DNA from 2 places in the Pseudomonas sp. ABa2 genome. Region 2 is predicted to be linked to the other one. Evidence: predicted binding sites of a transcription regulator. Region 2 holds the regulator's gene; the other holds the start of a gene.
What was found. Region 2 encodes FliA, which starts transcription of late flagellar genes. Its sites were predicted from a motif close to CTAAAGTTTNNNNNNNNNNNGCCGNTAA; they were not measured.
Positions count from the first base shown of each region.

Region 1: a site for FliA is predicted at 3,841-3,868, ahead of motA (flagellar motor stator protein MotA). Genes of this name have one in related genera too.

Region 1 covers NZ_CM155239.1:4,563,108-4,569,958, reverse strand. Annotated here, with positions in the region: gene AC1G9C_RS22185 (molecular chaperone) at 1-323, opposite strand, end outside; gene asd (archaetidylserine decarboxylase) at 492-1,352, opposite strand; gene AC1G9C_RS22175 (rhodanese-like domain-containing protein) at 1,421-2,236, opposite strand; gene AC1G9C_RS22170 (HDOD domain-containing protein) at 2,281-3,804, opposite strand; gene motA (flagellar motor stator protein MotA) at 3,922-4,773, shown strand; gene motB (flagellar motor protein MotB) at 4,777-5,781, shown strand; gene rsgA (small ribosomal subunit biogenesis GTPase RsgA) at 5,820-6,851, opposite strand.
Region 2 covers NZ_CM155239.1:1,863,865-1,870,715, reverse strand. Annotated here, with positions in the region: gene AC1G9C_RS09240 (chemotaxis protein CheA) at 1-1,039, opposite strand, end outside; gene AC1G9C_RS09235 (protein phosphatase CheZ) at 1,053-1,841, opposite strand; gene AC1G9C_RS09230 (chemotaxis response regulator CheY) at 1,861-2,235, opposite strand; gene fliA (RNA polymerase sigma factor FliA) at 2,319-3,065, opposite strand; gene fleN (flagellar synthesis regulator FleN) at 3,062-3,892, opposite strand; gene flhF (flagellar biosynthesis GTPase FlhF) at 3,989-5,299, opposite strand; gene flhA (flagellar biosynthesis protein FlhA) at 5,311-6,851, opposite strand, start outside.

The sequences.
Region 1 (6,851 bases), 2.5 Mb from region 2:
TGGCACAGGTTGGCGACCTTGCGCGGGCGTTCGTCGAGGACGATGGCCTGGTTGAGGAAGTGGCGTTCCAGGTGCTGGCAGACGAAGTGCACTTCCGGGCGAAGCAGCTCCAGCAGTTGCAGGCGGTTTTCCGAAGGGGTGAGGAATTGGTTGAGTTCCACCAGGCTCTGGTACAGCTGGCGCGCGGTCTCACCGATGTTGGCCTTGGGCAGGGCGGCGAGCCAGCGCTTGAGGTCACGGGGGCTGCCGTCGCAGAAGCTCAGGCTTTGCTTGCTCGGGGTGGGGACACGCAACAGCAGTAGGTGGGGACTCTGTTTATCCATCAAACTCGGATACTCCGGCCACGCAAAAGCTAGCGGCTCTCGTAATAGTCTTTCGAACTCTAGCAGCATCTCGCCGCGGTCGCAGCCCATCCCGGGGACGGGCGGCCGTGCCAGAGTACGCAACTATGACCAGGCGGTCTGCGACCGGGTTCAGTGCCGCGGCGTCGCTCAGGCCTCGGCGTGGCCCAGCAGCTGGCCCATGCGCACGGCGCTGCCGGCGCCCAGTTCGGCGGCCCACTGCACCTGCTGCGGGCCGAACAGCACGATGGCGGTGGAGCCCAGCTTGAAGCGACCGAGTTCGGCGCCCTTGGCCAGTTCGATCGGTGCGCGCGCGGCGGAGTCGTAACGGGTGCTCTTCAGCTCGCGCTTGGGCGGGGTGACCAGGCCGGCCCAGACCGTCTCGACGCTGGCGACTATCATCGCGCCGACCAGCACCACCGCCATCGGCCCGCGCTCGGTGTCGAACAGGCAGACCACCCGCTCGTTGCGGGCGAACAGCTCGGGCACGTTCTCCGCGGTGGTCTGGTTGACCGAGAACAGCCGCCCCGGCACATAGACCATCTCTCGCAGTGTCCCCGCCAGCGGCATATGCACGCGGTGGTAGTCCTTGGGCGACAGGTACACGGTGGCGAACTGGCCGCCCATGAAGGGCGCGGCGCGCTCGGCGTCGCCGCCGAGCAGTTCGACGGCGCTGAAGCTGTGGCCCTTGGCCTGGAACAGGCGGCCGTGCTCGATGGCGCCGAGCTGGCTGATGGCGCCGTCGGCCGGGCAGAGGATGGCGCCGGGGGTCTCGTCCAGCGGGCGGGCGCCGTCCTTCAGGGCGCGGGTGAAGAAGGCGTTGAAGTGCTCGTAGGTGCGCAGGTCCTCGACCTTGGCTTCGCTCATGTTTACCTGGTAGCGCTTGGCGAACCAGGTGATCAGCGGGTTCTTCAGCCAGCCGATGCGGCATTCGGCGACGCAGCCGATCAGCCGCGACAGCAGGTGGTGGGGCAGCAGGTACTGGCTAAGGATAAACAGGCGTTGTTTCATCGTGTGTCCTTGAGGGTTCGGAGCCGGTGCTGAGGCAGCCGGCGCGTGCAGCTGATTGGCGTCCGGGTTCAGCGCTCGATCGGGGTATCGGGCAGGTTGCCCCACTCGGCCCAGGAGCCGGCGTAGGCCTTGACCCGCGGATAGCCCAACGCCTTGGCCACCACGTAGGTGAAGCCGGAGCGGCGGTGGGTCTGGCAGTGGGTGATCACTTCCTTGTCGGGGGTGATGCCCAGATCCTGCAGCACTTCGGCGATGTCGTCGCGGATGCGCAGGCCGCGCTGCGGATCCATGCCGGCGGTCCACTCGAAGTTGACCGCACCGGGGATATGGCCGCCGCGCGCCGAGCTGAGTTTCTCGCCACGGTATTCGTCCGCGCCGCGGGCGTCCCAGATCGCCAGGTCGGCGGCGCCCAGGCGCGCCTGCACATAGTCGCAGCTGGCCGTCGGCTCGTCGTGCAGGGTCAGCGCCACCGGCGTGTGCCGCGCCGGCGGGCTGTCCTGGCTCAGTGCGCGGCCCTCGCCGATCCAGGCCTGCAGGCCGCCATTGAGGAAGTGGTAGCGGCTGTGGCCGATCACGTCGAGCAGCCAGATGAAGCGCCCGGCCCAGGGGCCGCCCTCGTCGTCGTAGACCACGTAGGTGGCGTCCGGACGATGGCCCAGTTCGGTGAACAGCGCTTCGAGCTGCGCCTGTGGCGGGATCAGGCCGGGGGCGGGCGGGCGGCCCAGCTGGGTGCGCTTGCTGTCGACCCAGCGCGCGCCGGGGATATGCCCGGCGGCATAGCGCGCCGCGCCGCTGAGGTCGACCAGGATCAGCTCGGCGGCGTCCAGGCGGCTGGCCAGCTCGGCGGGCTCGATCACCAGGGGCAGGTTGGCGAAGGCGGACATGGAGGCCTCCTCGAATGAAAAGAGGCCGATTGTAGCGGAAAGGGCTAGCGCCCGCGCCTGGCGAAGCTGGCCAGGGCGCGCTCGATGCATTGCACGGTTTTACCGAAGGCCTGCAGGCCGAGCTCGTTGAACAGCTGGCCGCCCTGGTCGGCGACCAGCAGCATGACCACCCGGCCATTGCTGGCCAGCGAGCGCAGCAGCAGGTGTTCGCCGGGGAACAGCGCCTTCAGGCTGCCCGGCAGCAGGGCGGAGAACTGGGCGATATTGGCCGGGCTCAGGCGCAGCTGACCGGGTTCGGCGAGCAGCCGGCGCAGCACCTGGCTGTGCGCCGGGTCCAGGCTCAGGGCGCTGGCGCCCGGCTCCAGCCCCGCCTGCTGCTGGGCCTGCAGGCGGCTGTGCTGACGATCGGCGAGTAGCAGCAGTACCCGGTTCAGGCCGCAGGCTTGCACGGCGTCGCGGGCGCAGGCGGTCAGCTGCAGGACGTTGGCGAAGGCGCTGGGCTCAGCCAGCAGGCGGGCGCAGTGCTGGCGCCAGGCGTCGAGGGCGTCGCTTCTGGGCGCCGGCGCCGGGCTGCGTGACGGGTTGAGGCGACGGGCGTCCCAGGGCCAGAGCAGGGCCTGGGCCGGGTGCCAGAGCTGGGCGTCGTGGTTCAGGCGGGCGCTGCTCACCGCGTGTCGGTGCACTTCCTGCTGCACCTCGGCCAGCGGCAGCTGCAGGTAGAGCCCGGTCAGGCGCTGCCAGCGCAGGCTGTGCGGGGCGTTCCAGGCCTGGTGCGCCGACAGCGCCAGGCCGTTGGCCAGCAGCACGCAGTTGCTCGGCTGGGTCAGCCAGCGGCGCAAGGGGATGTCGGCATCAAGCAACTGCTGCTGGTGCAGCGGGTGCTGGTTGTCGCGGGCGATATGCAGCGCCTTGACCAGCAGGCGGCGGTCGCGCTCCAGCAGGCGGTAGCCCTGCACTATCCACTCCGGCAGGCGCCAGCGTTCGGCCAGTTGCAGGCACAGCTGCAGCAGCGGTACGCCGAGCAGCTCCTGCTCCACCTTGGTCGGCCGCTCGCCCTTGACCAGGACGCGCTGCTCCCAGGCCTCGAACAGCTGCGGATGGGCACATAGCAGCGGCCAGAGCGGGGCGAGAAACAGCAGGCTGCAGCCGTGCAGTTCGTTCCACAGGCGCGCCAGACGTGCGCCGAACAGGCCGCGCGCCTGTTGGCTGGCATGCTGGCTGATCAGCAGGAGTTGGCGCAGGGCCAGCGCGATTTCCCCTGCCGGCAGGGCGGGGGCCTGGTTGAGCAGGGTTTCGCAGCGCTTCAGGCCGAGGCGGGCCAGCGCCGTCTCCAGGCTGTCGGCCGGGTCGCTGAGGGTGCCGCCGGCCTGGTTGGCCTCGCGCAGCACCTGCAGGGCAAAGGTCGGGCTGAGTTCGATCGCCTCGGCGATCTCGCCCCAGGTGCGACGCCCGTCGCCGAGGGTGCGCCGCAGGCGTGCATGCTGCTCCTGCTCGATCGGCAGGGGCAGCTTGGCCAGCTGGTGCAGCCAGGCGTCGAGGGTGCGTGGCAGGGGCTTTGGCGTCGACATGTGAGTTGAGCCGAACTGGCTTTTGACCTTAACTGGCTATAGTCTGGCGTATAAGTTCCGATAATTAGAAGGGTTGTTTTTAATAACCCTCTCTCTTGGCTCTGCAAGCACTCTTCTATGGCAAAAATCATCGGCATCATCGTGGTTCTGGGCTGCGTCTTCGGCGGCTTCGTCCTGTCCGGCGGGCAGTTCATGGCGCTCGTTCATCCCTACGAAGTGCTGATCATCGGTGGTGCGGCGCTGGGCGGCTTCCTCCAGGCCAACCCGGGCAGCATGTTTATGACGGTATTCAAGAAGTCGGTGAGCATGTTCGGCACCCGCTTCACCCACACCTATTACCTGGAAGTGCTCAAGCTGCTCTACGAGATCCTCAACAAGAGCCGCCGCGAAGGCATGATGGCCATCGAGGCGGACATCGAGGACCCCAACGCCAGCCCGATCTTCAGCAAGTACCCAGGGGTGCTCAAGGACGCGCGGATGACCGCCTTCATCTGCGACTACCTGCGCATCATGTCCTCCGGCAACATGGCCCCGCACGAGCTGGAGGGTCTGTTCGACATGGAGCTGGCCAGCCTCAAGGAGGATGTGGAGCACCCCGCCCATGCGGTGGCCAAGGTCGCCGATGGCCTGCCGGCGATGGGTATCGTCGCCGCGGTGCTGGGCATCGTCATCACCATGTCGATCCTCGCCGAGGCGGACAACGCGCAGATTGGCGAGAAGGTCGCTACCGCGCTGGTCGGCACCTTCCTCGGCATCCTCGCCTCCTATGGCTTTTTCGGCCCGCTGTCGGTGGCGCTGGAGCACGACGCCAAGGAGGAGGTCAACCTTTACGAGGCGATCAAGGCGACCCTGGTGGCCTCGGCCTCGGGCATGCCGCCGAGCCTGGCGGTGGAGTTCGGCCGCAAGGTGCTGTTCCCGGCGCACCGGCCGAGCTTCACCGAGCTCGAACAGGCCATGCGCGGCAACTAAGCCATGGAAAACAACCAGCCGATCATCGTCAAACGCGGCAAGAAGCGCGCCGGCGGGCACCACGGCGGCGCCTGGAAGATCGCCTTCGCCGACTTCGCCACGGCCATGATGGCGTTCTTCCTGGTGATGTGGTTGATGTCCTCGGCCACCCCGGAGCAGAAGAAGGCCATTTCCGGTTACTTCCAGGACCCCATCGGCTTCACCGAGAGCGCCAGCCCGCACGCCATCGATCTCGGCGGCACGCCGACGCCGGCGCCGGATCGCACCCTCAATCCGGAAATCCAGGATCAGCCCGACAGCCAGGACGTGGAGATCGACGCCGACCAGGTCGAGACCCTGGCCGACAAGCTGGAGCGTGAGCGCCTGGAACTGCTGCTGCAGGAACTGCAGAACAAGGTAGACGAGAACCCCGAGCTGCAGCGCTTCAAGGACCAGATCCTGTTCGAGATCACCCAGGACGGCCTGCGCATCCAGATCATGGACGCCGAGAACCGGCCGATGTTCGCCCTCGGCAGCGCCGAGCTGCAGCCCTATTTCGAGGACATCCTGCTGGCCATGGCCGACACCATTCGCACGGTGCCGAACAAGATCAGCGTCAGCGGCCACACCGACGCCAAACCCTTCGTCGGTCGCGGCGATTTCGGCAACTGGGAGCTGTCGGCCAATCGCGCCAACGCTGCGCGGCGCACCCTGATCGCCGGCGGCTATGCCGACGAGCAGGTGGCGCGGGTGGTCGGTTACGCCTCTTCGGCCCTGTTCGACCGCGACGACCCCTTCAATCCGGTCAACCGGCGCATCGACATCATCGTGCTGACCAAGAAGGCGCAGCGCGCCATCGAGGGCGAGCAGGGCAGCGACGAAGCGCCGCCGGCACCTGCCGAGGCCGCACCGGAGGCGACCGGCGCGCCCGGCGCTGCCGACGAGCCGCTGCCGGGCGAGCAGGTGCGCGAGCGCTTGAACATCTTCGAGGACGGCGCGCTGCAGTTCGATCGGCCGGTCGACCAGTAGGCCTCGGCCCCCCGCTTACTGGCGCACGTCGGCGCCGCTCAATACTCGTCTTCGGGCAGGCTGGCGAGAATATGCCGGTAGCTGGCCATGCGCTGCGGCTGGATGCGTCCTTCCTCCAGGGCCAGGAGCAGCGCGCAACCCGGCTCGCGGTCGTGCTTGCAGTCGCGGAAGCGGCAGCGCCCGAGCAAGTCGTGAAATTCGATAAAGCCGGCTTCCACGTCATCCCTGCTGACGTGGCCGAGACCGAACTCGCGGATGCCGGGCGAGTCGATCAGCTGGCCGCCGCCAGGGAAGTGGAACAGCCGCGCGGTGGTGGTGGTGTGGGTGCCCTTGCCGGTCAGCTCCGACAGCGCGCCGACGCGGGTATCGACCCCGGGCAGCAGGCTGTTGACCAGCGACGACTTGCCCACCCCGGACTGGCCGACAAACACGCTGACGTGGCCGTCCAGGCGCTTCTTCAGCTGCTCCATGCCGTCGCCCTGATGAGCCGAGACCTCCAGCAGCGGGTAGCCGAGCTGGCGGTAGACGCCGAGCAGGGCGTTGAGCGCCACCTCGTTCTTGGTGTCGATCAGGTCGGCCTTGTTCAACAGCAGCAGCGGGCGGATGCCGGCATGCTCGGCGGCCACCAGGTAGCGGTCGATCAGGTTGGCGTGCGGCTCGGGCAGCGGGGCGAAGACGATGACGATCTGGTCGACGTTGGCCGCCACCGGCTTGAGCGCGCCGCGCATGTCCGGCCGGCACAGCTCGCTGCGCCGCGGCAGCTGGGCGACTATCACGCCGTCGCCCTGGTTGCCGGCGCGCCACACCACCTGATCGCCGGTGACCAGCGCCGGCAGGTTGGCGCGCAGGTGGCAGCGGAAGGTCTGGCCAGCCAGCTCGCCCTGCAGCGCCTCGATCTCCACCTGTACGCCGAAGTGGGCGATCACCAGGCCGGTCTGCTCCGGGCCCAGGTCGCCGCCTTCCAGGGCCTCGACGGCGCGCGATTCGCGCTTGGCGGCGCGGGCCGCGCGTTCGCCCTGGATCTTTTCGATGCGCCAGCTCTGGCGGCGGTTGAGTTGGCGTTTGGCCAT
Region 2 (6,851 bases):
GGCGCGCGGTATCGACCCGCACCGTGGTTTCCGCCTCGCTGGCCGCCGGCGCCTTGTCTGCCGCGGGCGCCGGAGCTGCAGGCGGACGGGGTGCGGCCGGTTCGGCCTTGGCCGCCGGCTTCGCCGCAGCCGGCTTGGCTGGGGCAACCGGGGCAGCCGGCTTGACGACCGGAGCGGCAGCGGTCTCGCTGGGCGGGACGAACTTGCCTTTGCCGTGCAACTGGTCGAGCAGGGATTCGAATTCGTCGTCGGTGATCTCGTCGCTGCTCGCCGCCGCCACCGGGACGGCCGGCGCTGGCGCTTCGACCGCACCGGCGAACTGGCCCTTGCCGTGCAACTGGTCGAGCAACGCCTCGAATTCGTCGTCGGTGATTTCGTCGCCGGCCGGCGCCGCGACGGCCGCGACCGCCACGGCCGCGCCGACGGAGCTCTCAGCCGCCGCGGAGAACTGGCCCTTGCCGTGCAGCTGGTCGAGCAGAGATTCGAATTCGTCGTCGGTGATCTCGTCGCTGGCCGCCACGCTGTCGCCGGCCGGCGCTTCGCCGAGGGCATCGAGCAGCTGCTCGAACTCGCTGTCGGTGATGTCGCCGGAGGCGGCGGCTTCGGACTTCGGCGCGGCAGCCGGCGCCACGGCGGCGGGCTCGGCACCAGCCGGCTCGGCCAGCCGCGACAGCGCCGCCAGCAGCTCGGCCGACGCCGGGGTCGGCTCGCTGCGCTCGCGCACCTGGCCGAACATGCCGTTGACCGCATCCAGGGCTTCGAGCACCACGTCCATCAGCTCGGCGTCGACGCGTCGCTCACCCTTGCGCAGGATGTCGAAGACGTTCTCGGCGATATGACAGCACTCCACCAGCTCGTTGAGCTGGAGGAATCCAGCCCCGCCCTTGACGGTATGGAAACCGCGGAAAATGGCGTTGAGCAGGTTCATGTCGTCCGGGCGGCTTTCCAGCTCGACCAACTGTTCGGACAACTGTTCGAGGATCTCGCCGGCCTCTACCAGGAAGTCCTGGAGGATTTCTTCATCGGCGCCGAAGCTCATAGGGGGGAACTCCTTAGAATCCTAGACTGGACAGCAGGTCGTCGACATCGTCCTGACTGGAGGCGACGTCATCACGCTTATCGGCATGAATCTGCGGACCTTCACCCCGAGATGGCTCTTTTAATTTTTCCTGTTCGGCGCGCAGCTGCTCATGGTCGTGCTGAATGCCGGCGAAACGGTCGACCTGACTGGCCATCAGCACCAGTTTGAGCAGGTTGCTTTCCACCTCGGTGACCAACTGGGTGACGCGCTTGATCACCTGCCCGGTGAGGTCCTGGTAGTCCTGCGCCAGCAGAATGTCGTTGAGGTGGCCGGACAGCTTGCTGCTGTCGCGCTCGCTGCGGGCGAGGAACAGCTCGATACGCTTGGCCAGCTCACGAAAGCCCTCGGCGCCCATCTCCCGGCGCATGAAGCGGCCCCATTCGGCGCTCAGGCTCTGCGCTTCGTCGCTGAGGTCGTTGACCAGCGGTGCGCTCTGCTCGACCAGGTCCATGGTGCGATTGGCCGCCTTCTCGGTCATGGTGACCACGTAATTCAGGCGTTCGGTGGCATCGGCAATCTGCGACAGCTCCTGGGCATGCGGCATGCGCGGATCGAGCTGGAAGTTGACGATGGCGTTGTGCAGCTCGCGGGTCAGCTTGCCGACCTCGTGGTACAGGCCGCGGTCGCGGACCTTGTTGAGCTCGTTGATCAGTTGTACCGCGGCGCCGAAGTTGCCTTTTTCCAGGCTGTCGACCAACTCGCGGGCGTTGCTTTTCAGGGTCGACTCGAGGTCGCCCAAGATGGAGTCATCGTGTTCCATAGCACCCTCGCGGCCGACATCAGCCGTTGACCCGCTCGAAGATCTTCTCGATCTTTTCCTTCAGCACCTGGGCGGTGAAGGGTTTGACCACATAGCCGTTCACGCCGGCCTGGGCCGCCTCGATGATCTGATCGCGCTTGGCCTCGGCGGTGACCATCAGCACCGGCAGGTGCTTGAGGCGCTCGTCGGCGCGCACCGCACGCAGCAGGTCGATGCCGGTCATGCCGGGCATGTTCCAGTCGGTCACCAGGAAGTCGAAACTGCCGCTCTGCAGCATGGGCAGCGCCGAGGTGCCATCGTCGGCCTCTGCGGTGTTGGTGAAACCCAAATCACGCAAGAGGTTCTTGATGATCCGTCGCATCGTCGAGAAATCGTCAACGATGAGGATTTTCATGTTCTTGTCCAAGTCGACCTCCGTACAGTCCCAAACGTATTGCGCTCGGCAATACGCCCTTTAATCGTGAAACCGGCCAGCCCTCAGCTGGCGCGCCACTCGCCCAGGCGCGCGCGCAGACGCGCGGCGCATTGGCTGTGCAACTGGCTGACGCGCGACTCGCTGACCCCCAGCACTTCGCCGATTTCCTTCAAGTTCAGTTCTTCATCGTAATACAGCGCCAGCACCAGGCGTTCGCGCTCCGGCAGCCCGGCGATGGCCTCGGCCAGGGCCGCCTGGAAGCGTTCGTCTTCGAGGTCCCGCGAAGGTTCGAGGTGGGTGTGCCCGGCGTCTTCGTGCAGCCCGCCGTGCTCGCCGTCCTGCAACAGGTCGTCGAAACTGAACAGGCGGCTGCCCAAAGTGTCGCCAAGGATGCCGTAGTAATCTTCCAGACTCAATTGGAGTTCGGCCGCAACCTCCTGATCTTTAGCGTCGCGCCCGGTTCTCGCTTCCACGACGCGGATCGCGTCGCTGACCATGCGGCTGTTGCGGTGCACCGAACGGGGCGCCCAGTCGCCCTTGCGCACTTCGTCGAGCATGGAGCCGCGGATGCGGATGCCGGCGAAGGTTTCGAAGCTGGCACCCTTGCTGGAGTCGTATTTACGCGAGGCCTCGAGCAGGCCGATCATGCCGGCCTGGATCAGGTCGTCGACCTGCACGCTGGCCGGCAGACGGGCCAGCAGGTGATAGGCGATACGTTTGACCAGAGGCGCATAGCGCTCGATCAACTGGTGCTGCGAATCCTGCGCCTGCGCCTTGTTGTACATACGAAGTCCAGAAGCTGCTGTCATACGGCGCTGTCTGCCGTCGGTTGCTGCACCAGACGTTCGACGAAAAACTCCAGATGGCCGCGGGGGTTGGCCGGCAGCGGCCAGGTATCGACCTTCTGGGCTATCGCCTTGAACGCCAGGGCGCACTTGGATCGTGGGAAGGCTTCGTAGACGGCGCGCTGCTTCTGCACGGCCTTGCGCACGCACTCGTCGTAGGGCACGGCGCCGACGTACTGCAGGGCGACGTCGAGGAAGCGATCGGTCACCTTGGTCAGCTTAGCAAAGAGGTTGCGCCCTTCCTGCGGGCTGTGGGCCATGTTGGCCAGCACGCGGAAGCGGCTGATGCCGTGGTCGCGGTTGAGCAGCTTGATCAGCGCGTAGGCATCGGTGATCGAGGTCGGCTCGTCGCACACCACCACCAGGATCTCCTGGGCGGCGCGGACGAAGCTGACCACCGCATCGCCGATGCCAGCGGCGGTGTCGATCACCAGCACGTCGAGATTCTCGCTGATCTCGCTGAACGCCTGGATCAGCCCCGCGTGCTGCATCGGCGAGAGGTTGACCATACTCTGCGTGCCGGACGCCGCCGGCACGATGCGGATGCCGCCCGGCCCCTGCAGCAGCACGTCGCGCAGGTCGCACTCGCCGCTGATCACATCGGCCAGGGTGCGCTTGGGCGCCAGCCCCAGCAGAACGTCGACGTTGGCCAGGCCGAGGTCGGCGTCCATCAGCATCACCCGCCGACCGAGATCGGCCAGGGCCATGGACAGATTCACCGACACATTGGTCTTGCCGACGCCACCCTTGCCGCCGGTCACCGCGATCACCTGTACGGGATGCATACCCATGTTTTCTACACACCTTGTCTAACTTCGACTTGGCCATCCGGCCGTTCACTCCGGCGACGGTGTCGCCCGAGGGTGCAACATTCTCTTCTCGCTGCCTCAGCCGGCGCGTCGCGCCGGGCTCTGGTAGAGCCCGGCGAACAGCTGCGCCATGGCGTCCTCGCTCGGCTCCTCGGCGGCCTGCAGGCCCACCGCGCGGCTGACCAGCTGGTGGCTGCGCGGCACCTGCAGATCGTCCGGAATCCGCGGGCCGTCGGCGACATAGGCTACCGGCAGATGCTGGCTTATAGCCAGGCCTAAAGCCTCGCCCAGGCTGGCGGCTTCGTCCAGCTTGGTCAGTATGCAGCCTGCCAGGCCGCAGCGCTTGTAACTATGGTAGGCGGCCTTGAGCACTTGGCTCTGGCTGGTGGCCGCCAGGACCAGGTAATTCTTCGCCTGCAGGCCGCGCGCCGCCAGGCTCTCCAGCTGCAGGCGCAGCGCCGGGTCGTTGCCCGGCAGACCTGCGGTGTCGATCAGTACCACGCGTTTCTTCGCCAGTGGCGCCAGGGCCTGCAGCAGCGACTGGCCGGGGTCGACCTGGGTCACCGACACGCCGAGGATGCGGCCCAGGGTCTTGAGCTGCTCCTGCGCGCCGATGCGATAGCTGTCCATGCTGACCAGGGCGACCTGCTGCGCGCCGTGCTTAAGCACGTAACGGGCCGCCAGCTTGGCCAGGGTGGTGGTCTTGCCCATGCCGGCGGGGCCGACCAGGGCGATCACCCCACCCTCTTCCAGCGGCTCGATTTTCGGCGTCTTGATCGCGTGGGCCAGGTAGGCCAGCAGCATGCGCCAGGCCTGGCGCGGCTCGGCGACGTCGGCGACCTTGTTCAGCAGCGCCTGCGACAGCTCGGCAGACAGGCCCATGCGCTGCAGCCGGCGCCAGAGGTTGGCCTGTTGCGGGCGGCGGGTCTGCAGCTGGCCCCAGGCGATGGAGCCGAGCTGCATTTCGATCAGTTCGCGCAGGCCGTGCAGTTCGAAGCGCATGGCGTCCAGCGCGCGCGGATCGACCGCAGGCTGCACCGGTGCAGGCTCGGCCGGGCGCTGCGGCTTGACCGGGGTGGCCGGCAATTCCGGCGCCACCAGCGACTCGTTGGCGAACAGCTGGCGATCCTTGCCGGCGTCCTGCTCGGCACGGGTAGCCAGTTCGGCCTGGGCGCTGGCGATGCGCGCCTGGGTCTTGCGCAGCTCGGCTTCCAGGGCCGGGTTCGGCCGTACCGGCGCCGGCGTCACCTGGTAATCCAGCGCAGCGGTCAGCTCGACGCCGCCGGCCACCCGGCGATTGCCGATGATCGCGGCATCGGCGCCCAGCTCGTCTCGCACCAGTTTCATGGCGGCCCGCATATCGGCGGCGAAGAAGCGTTTGACCTGCATGACCCTTTACCTCAGTTCTGGCCCACAGTGGCGACTATGGTGACCTGCTTGTTGTCCGGAATTTCCTGGTAGGCCAGCACGTGCATGCTGGAGACCGCCAACCGCGCGAAGCGCGACAACATCGCCCGAATCGGCCCGGCCACCAGCAGGATCACCGGCTTGCCGAGCATTTCCTGGCGCTGCGCTGCTTCCACCAGGGAACGCTGCAGCTTCTCGGCCATGCCCGGTTCGAGGAGGATGCCATCCTCGCTGCCCTGACCGGCCTTCTGCAGGCTATTGAGCAATATCTGTTCCAACCTGGGCTCGAGAGTGATCACAGGCAGCTCCGGCTCTAGTCCCACGATGCTTTGCACGATGGCGCGGGCCAGCGACACACGAACGGCGGCGACCATCGCGGCGGGATCTTGACTCTTCGGCGCGACGTTGGCGATCGCCTCGGCGATGGTGCGGATGTCGCGCACCGGCACCTGCTCCTGCAGCAGCGCCTGCAGCACCTTGAGCAGGGTCGACAGCGACACCAGCCCCGGCACCAGTTCCTCGGCCAGCTTCGGCGAGCTCTTGGCCAGCAGCTGCATGAGTTGCTGCACTTCCTCGTGCCCCAGCAGCTCATGGGCGTGCTTGTGCAGTATCTGGTTGAGGTGGGTGGCGACCACGGTGCTGGCGTCGACCACGGTATAGCCCAGCGACTGCGCCTGGTCGCGCTGGCTGGGGTCGATCCACACCGCCTCCAGGCCGAACGCCGGATCCTTGGCGGCGATGCCGTTGAGCGGGCCGAACACCTGGCCGGGGTTGATCGCCAGCTCGCGGTCCGGGTAGACCTCGGCCTCGGCCACGCTGACGCCCATCAGGGTCAAGCGGTAGGCGTTGGGCGCCAGGTCGAGGTTGTCGCGGATATGCACCGAGGGCATGAGAAAGCCCATCTCCTGCGAGAGCTTCTTGCGCACCCCCTTGATCCGCGCCAGCAGCTGCCCCCCCTGGTTGCGATCGACCAGCGGAATCAGCCGGTAGCCGACCTCCAGGCCGACCATGTCCACCGGAGTGACGTCGTCCCAGCCCAGCTCCTTGACCTCCTGCGCCTTCTGCGCCGGCAGCAGCTCCTGCTGGCGCTGCACTTCCCTGACCTCCTCTTCCTTGGTCTTGCGCTGCTTGTTGGCGATCCAGTAGGCGGCGCCGGCGGCCACCAGGCCCAGGCTGATAAAGGAGAAATGCGGCATGCCGGGCACCAGGCCCATGGTGATCATGATCGCCGCCGCCACCGCCAGCGCGCGCGGCGAAGCGAACATCTGCCGATTGACCTGGGCGCCCATGTCCTCGGAGGTGGACACCCGGGTCACCATCACCGCGGCGGCGGTGGACAGCAGCAGGGAGGGAATCTGCGCCACCAGGCCGTCGCCGATGGTCAGCAGGGTGTAGACCTTGCCCGCCTCGGCGAACGGCAGGCCGTGCTGCAGCACGCCGATGGCGATACCGCCGATCAGGTTGATGAACAGAATCAGCAGGCCGGCGATGGCGTCGCCGCGGACGAACTTGCTGGCACCGTCCATCGAGCCGT